DNA from 2 places in the Clostridium moutaii genome. Region 2 is predicted to be linked to the other one. Evidence: riboswitches for the same ligand, from Rfam matches in the RefSeq annotation. Region 2 holds a riboswitch; the other holds the start of a gene.
What was found. Region 2 has a riboswitch for S-adenosylmethionine ahead of thiS (sulfur carrier protein ThiS). Riboswitches for the same ligand answer to the same signal wherever they lie in the genome.

Region 1: linked by a shared signal. The riboswitch ahead of AB8U03_RS06680 (methionine ABC transporter ATP-binding protein) and the one ahead of thiS (sulfur carrier protein ThiS) in region 2 are both predicted to bind S-adenosylmethionine.

What each region holds. Positions count from the first base shown of each region.
Region 1 is NZ_JBGEWD010000005.1:26,869-34,655, forward strand. Features, by position in the region: gene pdxT (pyridoxal 5'-phosphate synthase glutaminase subunit PdxT) at 1-503, opposite strand, end outside; gene pdxS (pyridoxal 5'-phosphate synthase lyase subunit PdxS) at 505-1,374, opposite strand; gene AB8U03_RS06675 (M20 family metallopeptidase) at 1,902-3,101, opposite strand; SAM riboswitch class I at 3,178-3,282, opposite strand; SAM riboswitch class I at 3,427-3,528, shown strand; gene AB8U03_RS06680 (methionine ABC transporter ATP-binding protein) at 3,678-4,754, shown strand; gene AB8U03_RS06685 (methionine ABC transporter permease) at 4,800-5,480, shown strand; gene AB8U03_RS06690 (MetQ/NlpA family ABC transporter substrate-binding protein) at 5,506-6,336, shown strand; gene AB8U03_RS06695 (trans-sulfuration enzyme family protein) at 6,492-7,670, shown strand.
Region 2 is NZ_JBGEWD010000001.1:406,812-414,598, forward strand. Features, by position in the region: gene AB8U03_RS02115 (YeiH family protein) at 1-197, opposite strand, end outside; SAM riboswitch class I at 458-569, opposite strand; gene AB8U03_RS02120 (ROK family transcriptional regulator) at 614-1,696, opposite strand; SAM riboswitch class I at 1,845-1,951, shown strand; gene thiS (sulfur carrier protein ThiS) at 2,072-2,287, shown strand; gene AB8U03_RS02130 (HesA/MoeB/ThiF family protein) at 2,277-3,098, shown strand; gene AB8U03_RS02135 (M67 family metallopeptidase) at 3,112-3,522, shown strand; gene AB8U03_RS02140 (sulfurtransferase TusA family protein) at 3,538-5,862, shown strand; gene AB8U03_RS02145 (O-acetylhomoserine aminocarboxypropyltransferase/cysteine synthase family protein) at 5,932-7,161, shown strand; gene AB8U03_RS02150 (glycyl-radical enzyme activating protein) at 7,232-7,787, opposite strand, start outside.

The sequences.
Region 1 (7,787 bases), on a different contig from region 2:
GAGGTTGCTAACATATTAAACTGTCTTACGGCCACAATGTTTTCATTAACTTTACATAATACATGTACATCATCATTCACTTTAGTTATATAAGGAGCCCTGATAAATACCAATGGTATTTTTTCGGTGCAAACTTCATTTATTTTTTTTTGTATTAAAAAGCTATTGATTTGACTTCCGTAAGCATTTCTTTTAACAGTTATATCCATTACCTGCATATGCCTTACCACATCATTTTCAATATTTTTTGCAAGAAGTATCATTCCGGCACAGGTTCCCCATACAGGAAAACCATTTATTATTTTTTCTTTGAGTTTATCAAGAAGACCTGTTTTCTTTAGTAATTTACCAATAGTTGTACTTTCCCCGCCTGGAAGAATAATTCCATCCAAATTCTCCAGTTCTTCAGGTTTTCTTACTTCAATCGTTTCACAATCAAGGTCTTTTAAATGATTAATATGCTCTATTACTCCACCTTGAAGTGCAAGTACACCTATTCTCATTTTACCAGCCTCTTTCTTCAAATCTGTTAGTTAATTCACTGCAGTTTATACCAACCATTGGTTCTCCAAGATTTTCTGATACTTCAGCAATAATTTTAGGATCATTATAGTATGTTGTTGCCATAACTATTGCTTTAGCTCTCTTTTCTGGATCTCCTGACTTAAATATCCCAGAACCAACAAACACTCCTTCAGCTCCTAGCTTCATCATAAGTGCTGCATCAGCAGGTGTAGCTACTCCTCCTGCAGCAAAGTTAACTACTGGAAGCTTTCCGTTTTCCCAAACAAACTCTATTAGATTAAAAGGAGCTCCAAATTCCTTAGCTATAGTCATTAACTCATCTTTTGGTGAATTTTTAACTCTTCTTATATCATCCATTATGCATCTCATATGAGTAACAGCTTGAACTACATCTCCAGTACCAGCTTCTCCTTTAGTTCTTATCATAGCTGCTCCTTCACCGATTCTTCTTAAAGCTTCACCTAAGTTTCTTGCACCACATACAAAAGGAACATTAAAGCTTGTTTTGTCTACGTGATATTTATTATCAGCAGGAGTTAGAACTTCGCTTTCATCTATAAAATCAATTCCAATAGTCTCTAGTATTTCAGCTTCAACAAAATGTCCTATTCTGACCTTTGCCATAACCGGAATAGATACTGCTGCTTTTATCTCTTTTATCATCTTCGGATCAGACATTCTTGAAACTCCACCCTCTTTTCTTATATCTGCAGGTACTCTTTCAAGTGCCATAACTGCACAGGCTCCTGCTTTTTCAGCAATTATAGCCTGTTCAACATTTACTACATCCATAATTACTCCGCCTTTAAGCATCTGCGCCAAGTTTTTATTTAATTCATATTTTGACATAAATACAACTCCTCATTTATTAATTTTTTTAAATGATTATATCATGTACATTACAAAGTTCAAATGTAACGATACAATCATTTAAAAATGCCCCTCATCTCGGATAGATTTTTAACCATTATTTTTTCCATTAATTCTATTAGATTGAATAAGTTTAAGGCTTAATCTCGTTAAACTTAGATTTAGTAAAAAAAGATGTTCAATCTGAACATCTTTTTTGATGTATTTATTAATTTTAATGGGAAATGTCGCGAAGCAGTAGAGTTTTATGCAGAAGTTTTTGAAACAGAAAAGCAGTAAATTATGTCATTTTGAGATACTCCAGCTGATTCAGAATTTACTATTCCGAATGAAGCAAAAAATTTAGTTACTACTAAAATTATGACGGCATGACAGAAAAAATTATTATCTTTAAAGTGACTAACTAAAAACAATAAACTATATTTATAGGGTTTAAGTAGTATAATTGAAAGACAGAAATTACTACAGAATTATATCCTATAGTAATTTCTGATCCATGGACTTTATTAAGAATGTTGCCTATTGAATTCTTCCTTAATTGCAGTAAGCTTGTTTTTATCTGTCAGCAGAGTGAGCCCTGTGAGAGCCAGTGCTTTAATTCCAATTAACAGAGCTTCATCACCTTGTTTTGATATTGCCGCCTCACGAAATTCAGGAGTATGTCCTACTAGTTTGTCATCACCGATTTTTATATGGGGGTGAATAGTCGGAACAACATGGCTTACATTACCTGCATCCGTGGAACCAAGGCCTTCAGGTATTTTATTATCCAAATTAATTCCAAGTAATTTAAGATTGTCTGCAAATACTTCATCAAATTTACTATTTAGTAGGAAATTATCTATTTCATTTTGAAAAAAGCTTATGTTGACTTTAGAACCGGTGATTAAAGCTGCACCTTTGGCAATATTTATAATCTTTTTTGTGACCTCATCACAAGTACTTCTTTCAGCAGCGCGTATAAAGAATTTGGCCTTAGCATAATCGGGAACAATATTTGGCGCATATCCTCCATCAGTTATAATGCCATGTATTCTCACATCACTTGTGACATGCTGTCTTAAGGCGTTTATTCCATTGAATAATTGAATCACTCCATCCAGCGCATTTATACCTTTTTCGGGACAAGCTGCTGCGTGAGCTGCTTTCCCTATAAACTCAAATTGAATGGGATCGTTGGCCAAAGACTTAACTGTTTTATAATTATTATTTCCAGGATGGATCATCATGCATGCATCTACACCATCAAATAAATTATGCTTTACAAAGCTTGCCTTTGCACTGCCGTTTTCCCCGCCCTCTTCGGCAGGAGTTCCAAATACTAAAATTTCTCCACCAATTTCATCTATGAGCTTTGACAGGGAAATAGCTGCTGCTGTACTTGCTGTACCTATGATATTGTGACCGCAAGCATGGCCTAAATTAGGAAGAGCATCATATTCGGCTAAATATCCTATAACGGCACCAGAATTTTTATTTGACTTTTTCCTGGCTATAAAGGAAGTCGAGTGTCCTGCCACAGCTTTTTCTATGGAAAAACCTTCCTTTTCCAAGGCGTCTATAAGCAATTTGGAAGAAAAAAACTCCTGGTTTCCTATTTCAGGATGATTGTGTATTAGGTGACTTATATTTATATAAGTGTCCTTCTTGCTTTCAATTTCATTGATTATTTCATGCTGAAAATTTTTAATAATGTTTGTACTCATAATATGAACCTCCTCTTTAAATAAAAAAATCTTCTTTGAAATAAAGAAGAGATATATACTTATTTGTAGATTTCCCTTCTTATCTTTCAAGAATAAACTTGTTGGAATTGGCACAGTATCCTAAATAGGATCTGCTGCCGAGGTTTCAAAGGGCCATTCCCTCCACCTCTCTGGATAAGAATTTTACATATTGTATTGACTATTAAACATAATAGAACTTCTAGTTATTTTTGTCAATAATAAAAAAATTAATATTGCGTATTGACATAATAAAAATAAGTTGTATAATCTAACTTATAAAATAAATTCGTAAAAATTAAATATATCCTTATCAAGAGAAACTGAGGGACTGGCCCTTTGAAGTTTCAGCAACCACATATATGTGATGGTGCTAAATCCAGCAGAACGTTGTTCTGAAAGATGAGGAAAGGCATAAAAACCCTTCCGCGGGTTTTTTTTATGCCTTGCATCCTCTTCTTTGTATGAAGAGGTTTTTTATTTTATATATGAAATTACTGCAAAATTGCAATATATGATTTTGAAAAAATTAGTTGAAATTTTAAAGGAGGAAAAAGGATGATATGGCTAAAAAATATCAACAAGATTTATACAAGTAAAACTAATACAGTTGAAGCTTTAAAAAATATTAATCTTCATATTAAAGCTGGTGAAATTTTTGGAATTATAGGATATAGTGGTGCCGGGAAAAGTACCTTGATTCGTTGTATAAATTTATTGGAACAGCCAACTTCCGGAGAAGTAATTGTAAATGGAAAGAATTTAACTCGTTTATCTTCAAAAGAACTGAGAAAAAGTAGGGAAAAAATTGGAATGATATTTCAAAATTTTAATCTTATGAAAAACAGAACGGTATTTGAAAATGTGGCCTATCCTTTAAAGGGAAAGGGTTTGAGTAAAAAAGACATAGAAAAAAAGGTGCTGGATCTTTTAAAACTGGTGGAATTAAGTGACAAAATAAATGTATACCCTTCACAGTTAAGCGGTGGACAAAAACAAAGAGTTGGAATTGCCAGGTCACTGGCAAATGACCCTGAAGTGCTTTTATGCGATGAAGCAACATCCGCTTTGGATCCACAAACAACTCAGGCAATTTTAAAACTTTTAAAAAACATCAATGAAAAATTAAAATTGACAATAGTAGTTATAACCCATCAAATGGAAGTTGTGAAAGAGATATGTCAAAGGGTTGCAGTAATAGATTCCGGTAAAATAGTGGAGGAAGGAAATATTATAGATATATTTACAAATCCAAAAGTCAATATAACAAAGAAATTTATATCCTCATTATTTCACTATGAAAAAATCTACGATTTCCTCAAAGAGGGAAACTCTGTAGGTGAACTAAAACAAATAACGGAAGGAGAAAGTATTGTTAAAATATCTTTTACAGGGCAAAAAACAGGCCAAGCTTTTATTTCAAAGATTTCCAGGAAGTTTAAAATAGATGCCAGTATACTGTTTGGAAATATAGAGATCATCCAAAATGTACCTATAGGAAACTTAATAGTAAAATTAAGCGGTACGGATGAAGGAATAAATAGTTCAATAAGGTACTTAGAGGAAAACAATATACATGTGGAATATGTGGATATTAAAAAAGATGATGCTAAATTAAAGGTTGGAAATAATTAGACTTAAAATATGCAGATTAAAAAAATTTTGTGAAGGTGATAAATAATGATTGAATTTTTAGGAAAGATAGCACCAAATTTGGTGACCTTATATCCTGAGATGATAAAAGCAATATTTGAAACTTTTTATATGGTAGCCATTTCAGGAATCATATCAACAGTAGTTGGAACAGTCATGGGAGTCACCCTGGTTGTTACAAAAGAGGGAGGTATACTGGAGAATAAAATTATTAACAGTATACTTGGCAAAATAATAAATATTTTCAGATCCATACCATTTATTATTCTCCTGGCAGCTATAATTCCTCTTACAAGACTTTTAGTAGGTACTACCATAGGTACAAAAGGAGCTCTGGTGCCGCTTATATTCGGGTGCACTCCTTTTATTGCCAGGCAAATTGAATCAGCACTGCTTGAGATAGATAAGGGGGTGATTGAGGCTGCACAATCAATGGGTTCAAGTCCTTTTGGAATAATTTTTAGAGTAATGCTCCTTGAAGGACTGCCAGGTATTATACATGCTCTTACAATAACAATTATAAGCCTTATTGGATTATCTGCCATGGCAGGTACCGTAGGGGGAGGCGGTCTAGGAGATTTTGCCATACGCTATGGATATCAATATTTTCAGACAGATGTTATGGTAGCCACAATAATTGTACTTTTAGTTATTGTAAATCTTATTCAACTTGTAGGAGATGTTTTATCAAAATTGACAACACATTAATTTATAGACTAGGGAGGTCTTGAAAATGAAAAAAATTATAGGTTTATTTTTAACAGTTATATTATCTTTTGGAGTCTTGGCAGGTTGCGGTTCCAGCAATAGTACTGGACAAACTACCAGCAATAAGAAACAGGTGGTGAAGATAGGCATAACTGGTGATGATCACAAGATTTGGGACAAAGTTAAACAAAATCTGGCAAAAGAAAATATTGATTTGCAGATTGTAAGTTTTTCAGATTATGTACGTCCTAACTTGGCACTTTCCGACGGAGAAATTGATTTGAATTCATTTCAGCATTATGCTTATCTGAATAAATTTAAGACAGAACACAAACTGAAGATCAGTGCTATAGGTGAAACTGTACTTGCACCACTTGGAGTGTATTCAAATAAAATAAAATCCATTAAGGATGTTGCAGAAGGTGCAAAAATAGCTATTCCAAATGATCCAACAAATGAAGGCAGAGGATTGAACCTGCTTCAAAGTGCTGGCTTAATAAAATTAAAAGAAGGGGTGGGTCTTCTGCCAAAACTTCAGGATGTAACTGAAAATCCAAAGAATATTCAATTTGTAGAACTTGTTGCCACCCAGATTCCAAGATCACTTCCAGATGTGGATGCAGCAATAATAAATAGTGGAGTGGCTATAGATGCCAAACTCAACCCAGTTAAGGATTCAATTTATCTGGAAGATGTATCCAATAAAAATGCAAAACCATATATAAATGTAATTGTGGCTAGAGACAAAGACAAAAACAATGCCACTTACAAAAAGGTAGTCAAAGCGTATCAAACTGATGAGATAAAGAAACTTATAAAAGACACATACAAAGGAGCAGAAATTCCAGTTTTCTAATTCTGGTTAAAAAATTGCAAATTTAGAAAATGTTATGCCGTGGGAAAATATTGTTTCATTAAGGCATTTACTTGTGGAGAGGATTTAGATAAAATAGATGTTATATAAATTGTAATAGATAAAAATAATATTAGCAGTATTTGGAGGAGGTTATTATGAATAAAAGTTTTGCTACAAAGCTCATTCACCTTGGAGAACAAAATTCGGAATCCATTTCTAAATCCAAGACTTTACCTATTTCTATGACTTCTGTATTTGCTTTTGATGATGTAGAAACATTAGATGAAGTTTATGAGGGAAAAGCCAAGGGGTATGTGTATTCTAGAAATGGGAACCCGGTTCATGATGCATTAAAGGAAATAATGTGCAGTATTGACGAAGGAGAAGATGCCCAGGTTTTTTCCTCTGGAATGGCAGCTGTTTCCATGTCAATTTTATCTCTGGTAAAGTCAGGAGATCATATAATAGCAGACAATGTATTATATGGTGGAACTTATCAATTCCTTAAGAATGAATTGAGTAAATTCAATATAGATGTTACTTTTGTGGATACCATAAATGAGCCCATAGAGAAACATTTTAAGCCCAATACAAAGCTGGTGTATGTGGAGACTATATCAAATCCACTGATGAAGGTGGCTGATTTAAGAGCAATATCTAATATTGCTCACTCTCACAATGCAAAATTAATTGTGGACAATACTTTTGCCACTCCTATAGTATGCCAGCCAATAAAATTTGGGGCTGATATAGTTGTATACAGTGCCACCAAGTATTTGTGCGGTCACAGTGATGTAACTGGTGGAATTGTAGTTTCAAATAAAGAACTTACCCAGAATATAAGAAATATAGGGGCGCTTTATGGTCCTATGATGAGCCCTTTTGATGCATGGCTTGTTATAAGAAGCCTTAGAACTTTGGAGATTAGGATGATACAGCATTCCAATAATGCTATAAAGCTGGCAGATTTTTTGGAGAATCACAGTAAGGTGAAAAAAGTTTATTATCCAGGATTAAAATCTTCACCTTCAAGGGAAATAGCCAGCAAAAACTTTATCAATGGCTTATATGGAGGAATGCTAAGCATTGATGTAGTTAATGGAGAAAGTGGAGCTTTTGAACTCATAAGGGCACTTGACACTATAAAATTTGTACCTAGTTTAGCAGGAGTGGCCACATCTGTTTCCTATCCTGTAAAGACTTCTCATAGGGCACTAAGTGATGAAGAACTGCACAAAGCAAATATATCTAAGAGCCTTGTACGTATTTCTACAGGGCTGGAAAATGTAGATGATTTAATCTCTGAATTTGACAGGGCACTGAGTAAAATATAATATTTTGAGTAACTTAATAGAATAATTTTTAACCGTCAGTATGAAATATGCTGACGGTTTTTAAAATTATTTGAGGTAAATATATTTGGTATTTTTTTACTTGCTTATAAAAAAAGA
Region 2 (7,787 bases):
CCCAATGCAGAAAATAGCACACTTATATCTGCCCATTTTGGGATCTTGGCAGTAATAAACTTAATTGAGCCTCCAGATGACCATAGAACAACTGCAGCAACTACTAAAATCAGGCCTATCCATACTGCCCACCAATCCTCTTTTTTTACCAAATCACTCCAGCCATTTTCCTTTGAATTAAATTTTTTTTCAGACATAAAAACAACTCCTTTAATAATTTAAATAGTATTCAGCCATAGAACTAACTTATGTCCAACTTTTAATGTATTCAATTAATAATGCTGCAGTTACTGTGCATAATTATCACGCCTCCAATTCCACCATATTCTATAAGTTCTAAAAAGAGATCAGGTTTTATTGATATGCCAATAAAACCTGATCTCTAGTTTTTCTAGTCAATCCAGTACAAATAAAAAACTCCCTATGGAGAAACCACAGGAAGCTATATCCTTATTGTTTCTCATCTTTCAGGTGAATATGCACCTGCTGGAATTAGCACCATTGAATAAAAAACATATTCAGGTTGCCGGATATCATAGGGCCAGTCCCTCCATCACTCTTGATAAGAAATTTTGCATTTATTCAATTTTAATTTACGTATGTGATATAACTTTTAAAATACTTTGTCAACAACAAATTTTTTATTATCTATATCATATTGATCATTAATACATTTTTCCAACAAAAAAGCTGCCGCACCTACTGAAACCGCATTTTTTTTAAAATATCCATGCTTTTTTATTGAAACACTTTTAGGAATATATTGTGTACATGTTTCATAAAATATTTGGAAATCAACCAAAGATCCGCTTAATATAATACATTCAAGATCCAACAAATTTATATAAGCTTCTATTCTTTTACTCAATTTTGATGCAGCATCCAAAAGAAGTTTTTCAGACAACACACTATTTTTTATATAACTAAAATACACTTTATCCAAACCAATACTGCCATTCATATTCTCAATCATATGTTCAAATGCATATTCATTGTCCCCTGCTGATCTTATAATTCTTCCCTGGACAATTGCTGCCTGTTTCAATCTAGCTCCACAATCAAAATAAGCTAAATTCTTGAATTGCCTTCCTGCTCCATACAAATACTCTGCAGTAACAGCAGAATCCGAGCAATTCTCACTAATTACACTGCACCCTAGTTTTTCTTCAAGTACCTTGCCTATATTTTCATCACTCCAAAGATTGGTCTCAATTGCAAGTCCAATTCCTACAAGCTGAAGAAACTCCAGATTTAATTCTTCATAAACATTTTTCATAATCTGGAGAATTTTTTCTATGACTTCACTGCAAGAACTGCAAAAATCAATATAAAAACTTTTTTTATAAAAAATCTCCATTCTCAGATTCACTATGGATACCTGTGCATAAGTACTGCATATACCTATGCCCACAATATAAAACCTGCACACATTTACATCATACAACACAGGTTTCCTTCCCCCTGTAGATTCTCCAACACATTTTTGCACCAGAATGGATTTTTGTTCAAGTGGATTCATTATGCGATTTAATGTGGTCAATTTCATTCCAGTTTTAAACAAAATTTCATTTTTACTCATAATTCCATTTTTTTGTATCAGATTGAATATTCTCTTTTCTTCAGGTCTTAAATCTCTAAACAATTCATAGCTGTTTATCATAGTTATCATACCTTTTACCATTATTATATATTTCATACTTACAATAAAATATAATCTTAAATTAAGGTATATGTCAATAGTACAATAACTTTTTAAATAACTTTTCAAATTTTTGTGATTGAAAAAAGAAAATTATTGACAAGATTATTTTAAGTGTGTTAGTATTTAATCAATTAAATATTCATTCTTATCAAGAGAGGCAGAGGGACTGGCCCTATGATGCCCGGCAACCTGATTATTTTCAAAGGTGCCAATTCCAGCGGGTTATATAATTTGCCTGAAAGATGAGAAACTTAAAAAAAGAGCTTTCTTGTAAATTGTACCAGGAAGTTTTTATTTTTGTTTAAATTTTTATACTGTGTGTAAATTCTTTTTTCCAAAATGGTTAAAAGATTAAATAAGGAGGGTATCATGAAAGTAACAATCAATGGAAAAGATAAAGACATAAAGGAGGGATTAACTGTAACAGAAATTTTAAAAATCGAAGATGTGGAAATGCCGGACATGGTTTCCGTACAGCTAAACGATGAATTCATAGACAGGGCCAAATTTGGCAGTACTATTTTAAAAGGAAACGACAAAATAGATTTTCTGTACTTTATGGGAGGTGGAAGCAGTGGATTTTAGTGAGGAGCAGATAGAAAGATATTCAAGGCACATAATTCTGTCCGAAGTAGGTGTGGAAGGTCAGGAAAAACTTTTAAACTCCAAAATCCTCATTATAGGTACAGGCGGTCTGGGAGCCCCTGCTGCCATGTATCTGGCTGCTGCAGGCATAGGAACCATAGGTCTTGTAGATGGAGACGTAGTGGATCTTTCAAATCTTCAAAGGCAGATAATCCATAAGACAAAGGATGTGGGAAAACCCAAAGTTCAGTCCGGAAAAGAAACCATAAATGAATTGAATCCAGACGTACATGTAATAACGTATAATGAGCTTGTAAATTCCAGCAATATTCTGGACATCATAAAAGATCAGGACTATGATTTTATAATAGATGGTACAGATAATTTTCCTGCCAAATTTCTAATAAACGATGCCTGTGTACTTTCCAAAAAACCATTTTCCCATGGAGGAATAATAAGATTTCAGGGACAGCTCACCACATATATACCTGACAACGGTACTCCCTGCTACAGGTGTATTTTTCAATCGCCACCTCCCGCAGGAGTTGTTCCAACCTGCAAGGAAGCAGGTGTTCTGGGTGTAATGGGCGGAATCATAGGATCACTTCAGGCAACAGAAGCACTCAAGTATATACTTAAAATCGGCAGCACTCTTGCAGGATATCTTTTGACTTATAATTCACTTACCATGGAATTTAGAAAAATAAAGGTATCCAAAAACAAAAACTGTGGAATATGCGGTAAGCACCCTACAATAAAAAAACTGATAGATTACGAACAGGCAGCTTGTGATCTCAAGACGGTAAATTGAGCAGGTGATAATTATGATATATATAGACAAATTGCAATATAAAAGAATTTTGAAACAGGCCAGGGATGAATTTCCCAATGAATGCTGCGGTTATCTTGGAGGACTGAATTCCGGAAAAGACATTTTTATTAAAAAAGTATACTCTTTGACAAATACAGATCACAGCAGCGAGCATTTTTCCATGGATCCCGCCCAACAGTTCAAAGCTGTAAAGCTCATGAGAAGTGAAAATTTCAACATGATTGGCAATTATCATTCTCATCCTTATTCACCTTCCAGGCCATCTGAAGAAGATAAAAGACTTGCTTTTGATGACAAAATATTGTACGGAATTTTATCTCTTGAAAAAGAGGATCCGGTATTTAATTTGTTTAGAGTTGACAAAGACAAAAATGTTGAAAAGCTTGAATATAAAATAATTTAACGAGGAGTGAGATATATGATAAATATAAGTGAAGATCATTATAAATCCATAGAAGACATAAAAGAAAAATCACACCAGTATTTAAATAATGCAATAGATCCTGTGAGATTTAAGGCTTTTAGAGTTTCCATGGGTGTATACGAGCAGCGAAAAAAGGAAACCTACATGGTGAGAACCAGAATACCTGGAGGAGTCATAACTTTAAAACAATTCAAACGTATAAGTGAACTTGCAGAAAAATATTCAAAAGGTAAATTGAAATTCACTTCCAGACAGGACATTCAATTTCAAAGTGTGGATTTAAAAGATGCCTATCCAATAATAAATTCGCTTATAGAAGTAGGTATAATAACAAAAGGTACCGGTGGAAATACTGTCCGAAATGTGGAGTGCTCTCCCCTTTCAGGTGTTTCAATAGATGACGTCTTTGATGTGACACCCTATGTAAAGGCAGCCACCAATTACCTCATAAAGGATCCCACTACTATGAACATGCCCAGGAAATACAAGATAGCTTTCTCTAATACCTCAAAAGATACAGGCAATGCAACCATATCGGATCTGGGATTTATTGCAAAAATAGTAGATGGTAAAAGGGGCTTTGAGGTGTATGGAGCGGGCGGATTTGGCGGAAGCCCGAGAGTTGCTTTAAAATTAAGTGATTTCATACCTGCGGATGAAATACTATACTATATACAGGGCCTTAAAAATGTGTTTGAAGCCGAAGGAGACAGGACCAATAAAAATAAGGCCAGAATAAGATTCATACTCATGAGACTGGGTGAAAAAAAATTTGTTGAAAAATTAGACGGGGAAATAAACAAACTAAAGGAAAAAGGCGGTCTCAACATCCAGGTGGATGAAAATGAATTTATACTGAACCCTGATGTCAAAATCGTTCGGGATGCAAAAGTGAATGAAAAATTTAAGAATATATTATTTCCACAAAAACAGGAGGGCTACTATTCCGTCTATGTTCATCCTCAAAGCGGAAATTTAAAAGTCGACCACTTAAATAAAGTACTTGATTTCATAGAAAAATTAGATTATGAAATATCCATCAGGGTCACAAATACTCAGGGATTTTTTATAAGAGATTTAAAGAAAAAAGATGCTGAAAATCTTATAGAAATAACAGGCTGCTTTACTTCCATATACAACATATATAACTCTGTAACCTGCGTGGGCGCTTCCACCTGCCAGCTTGGATTATGTCTTTCACAAAATCTGTTAAAAGCCATAAAGAAGAAATTTGAGGGTGCATCACCTGAAATAAAAGCTACACTTCCAAGATTATTTATATCAGGCTGCCCAAATTCCTGCGCTCAGCACGAAAAAGGAGCTCTGGGCCTTCACGGCAGAGCTAAACGAACAAAAAACGGCCTGATTCCAATGTACTCCATATCCTTTGGAGGAAAAGTGGGATCAAATATAGCCAGAATGGGAGATACTTACGGAGATGTACCTGCAAAGAAAGTTCCCCTGTTCATCCATGAACTTGCAGAACTAAAAGTGAATTCCGGATACGAAGATTTTTATGATTTTCTGGATAACAGATCATCGGATATAAAAGCTCTCATAAATAAGTACACCGATGTGGATAAATTTGTTGAGGAAGCGGATATTTACTTTGATTTTGGAGCTTGCGAAAAATTTTCATTAAAGGGTCGTGGACCTGGAGAATGCAGTTCCGGTGTAATGGATGTTATAAGACTGGATTTATCGAATGCTAAATCTTCCCTTGAAAGATATAAAGACACAAAACAAAATTCCGATTTGTATTCTTCTGCATTATCCTCAGCACGAACCCTTCTTGTACTCAAAGGAGTGGATTCCAACAAAGACAGAGAGATATTTGAGGAATTCAACAAGAATTTTATAGAGACAGGCTATGTTAAATCCTCAATTAAAAAGCTTTTTCAGGATCTCATAGACTACAAAATAGACGGTACAAACGATATATCAGGCAAAGCTTCGGAAGTGGAATATCTGTACAACAAAGTGGATGCCATGTATAGATCCTTAAATGGAAAACTGGAAATAACCCTTCCAAAAGAAGAGAATGTGCAGCTAAACTCCCATAATAACGAAACCAACGGCCATGATAAAATTGGAAATCTTAAAATTGTGGATTTAAGAGGAGTAAAATGTCCTATAAATTTTGTAAAGGTAAAAGTTGAACTTTCCAAAGTAAAATCTGGACAAAAGGTAGGATTTTATTTAGATGACGGAGATCCTATAAACAATGTTCCCCAAAGTGTAAAAAAGGAGGGCCACGAAGTAATTTTTACAGATACAAATTATGAGGGTCACAATTTATTGGTTATACAAAAAAAATAACATTAAGTCAATGAGGGGTGGTATGATCATTACACACCATCCTTCAAATAAATTATTGGGAGTGAAACAATGAAATTCAATACTAAACTCATACATGGAAATTTAAAAATTGATGAAACTGGAGCCACCAACACCCCCATATACCTTTCAAATGCCTATGCTCATAATAGTGCGGAAAAGCTTGAAGATATATTCAGCGGCAGGGCCGTTGGATATGCCTACACGAGAATATCCAATCCTACAGTTATTTCTTTTGAAAGAAGGATGACCAGCATAGAAGATGGCATGGTAGCAACATCTGCAGCATCCGGCATGAGTGCCATTTACCTTGCCATAATGAATACAGTTCAACCTGGGGATGAAATAGTTGCATCAAGCGCCCTTTATGGAGGTACATATACTTTAATAAGAAATTTAAAATCTTTTGGAATAAAAATAAAATTTTTAGATGAGATGAACGAAAAATCTTTAAATGAAGCAATAACTAAAGATACCAAGTTGGTATTTACAGAAACCATGGGAAATCCAAAACTGGATGTCCTTGATATAGAACCTGTTTCAAGGATTTGTAAAATCAACAACATTATCTTAATAATAGATTCCACCATGACAACTCCTTATCTCATAAAGCCTCTTCAATATGGAGCTGATATTGTAATACATTCTACTTCAAAATATATAAATGGAACATCAAACTCCATAGGTGGAATTATAATTGACGGAGGAAGCAGTAAATATTCCAATATAAAATACAATAATTTTAAACCTTATATTGAAAAATTCGGCAGCATGGCATTTACAGCTAAGCTAAAGGATACAGTAGGCAGAGATATTGGCTCCCCCCTATCACCTTTTAATGCATTTTTAAATCTCACAGGGCTAGAGACACTATCTCTAAGAATGAAGGAACATTGCAAAAATGCACTGGTTGTTGCTAAATATCTAGATGACAATAAAAAAGTGTCCCAGGTAAATTACGCTGGTCTTAAAAGTTCCAGATATTATAATTTAATTGAAAAATACTACAAAAATGGAGCAGGTGGTATTTTGACCTTTAGACTAGGTAGCAAAGAAAAAGCCTTTAAGTTTTTAAATAATTTAAAACTCATATTAAACCTTACAAATATAGGTGATACTAAATCAATAATAATTCATCCTTCCTCTACCATATGTTCTAATAATACTGAAGAAGAAAAAATACAAATGGGTGTATATGATGATTTACTCAGATTATCTGTAGGGATAGAAGATTCAGAGGATATAATAGAAGATATAGAACAAGCTCTAAAAGCTGTTTAACATTGCATAATATTATATATAAAAAAGTATAGCTGCAAATTTTTATTCCCAGTTATACCTTTTTTTATTTCTACTTATAATCCACTATCTCTACACCCACATCATAAATCCACTTTTTTACCTTTTTTATTTCTTCTTGTGAAGGTGTATCAAATGTATGTTTAAATCTATCCCATCCAATTGTTTCATACTTACTTTCTCCAAGATTGTGGTAGGGAAGTATTTCCATTTTTCCACAGGGCACATGTTTCTTTACATATTTCGCTGCTGATACAATATTTTCTTCAGTATCATTTATCCCTTTTACAAGTGGAATTCTGACTACCACAGGTTTGTTGAGTTCACCTATTTTCTTTATATTTTCAAGTATTATACTGTTATCCACTCCTGTCAGCTCTCTGTGCCTTTTTCCATCCATGTGTTTTATATCCACAAAAATAAAATCAAGTTCTTCAAATATATGCTTCAGTTCATCCCATGTAAAATAACCACTGGTTTCAATGGCCATATCAATGCCATATTTTTTAAATTCACTTGTAAGTGCGCGTAAAAAATCCTGCTGAAAGGTTGCCTCTCCTCCTGAGAAAGTTACTCCTCCATTGGATTCCCTGAAAAAAATCATGTCT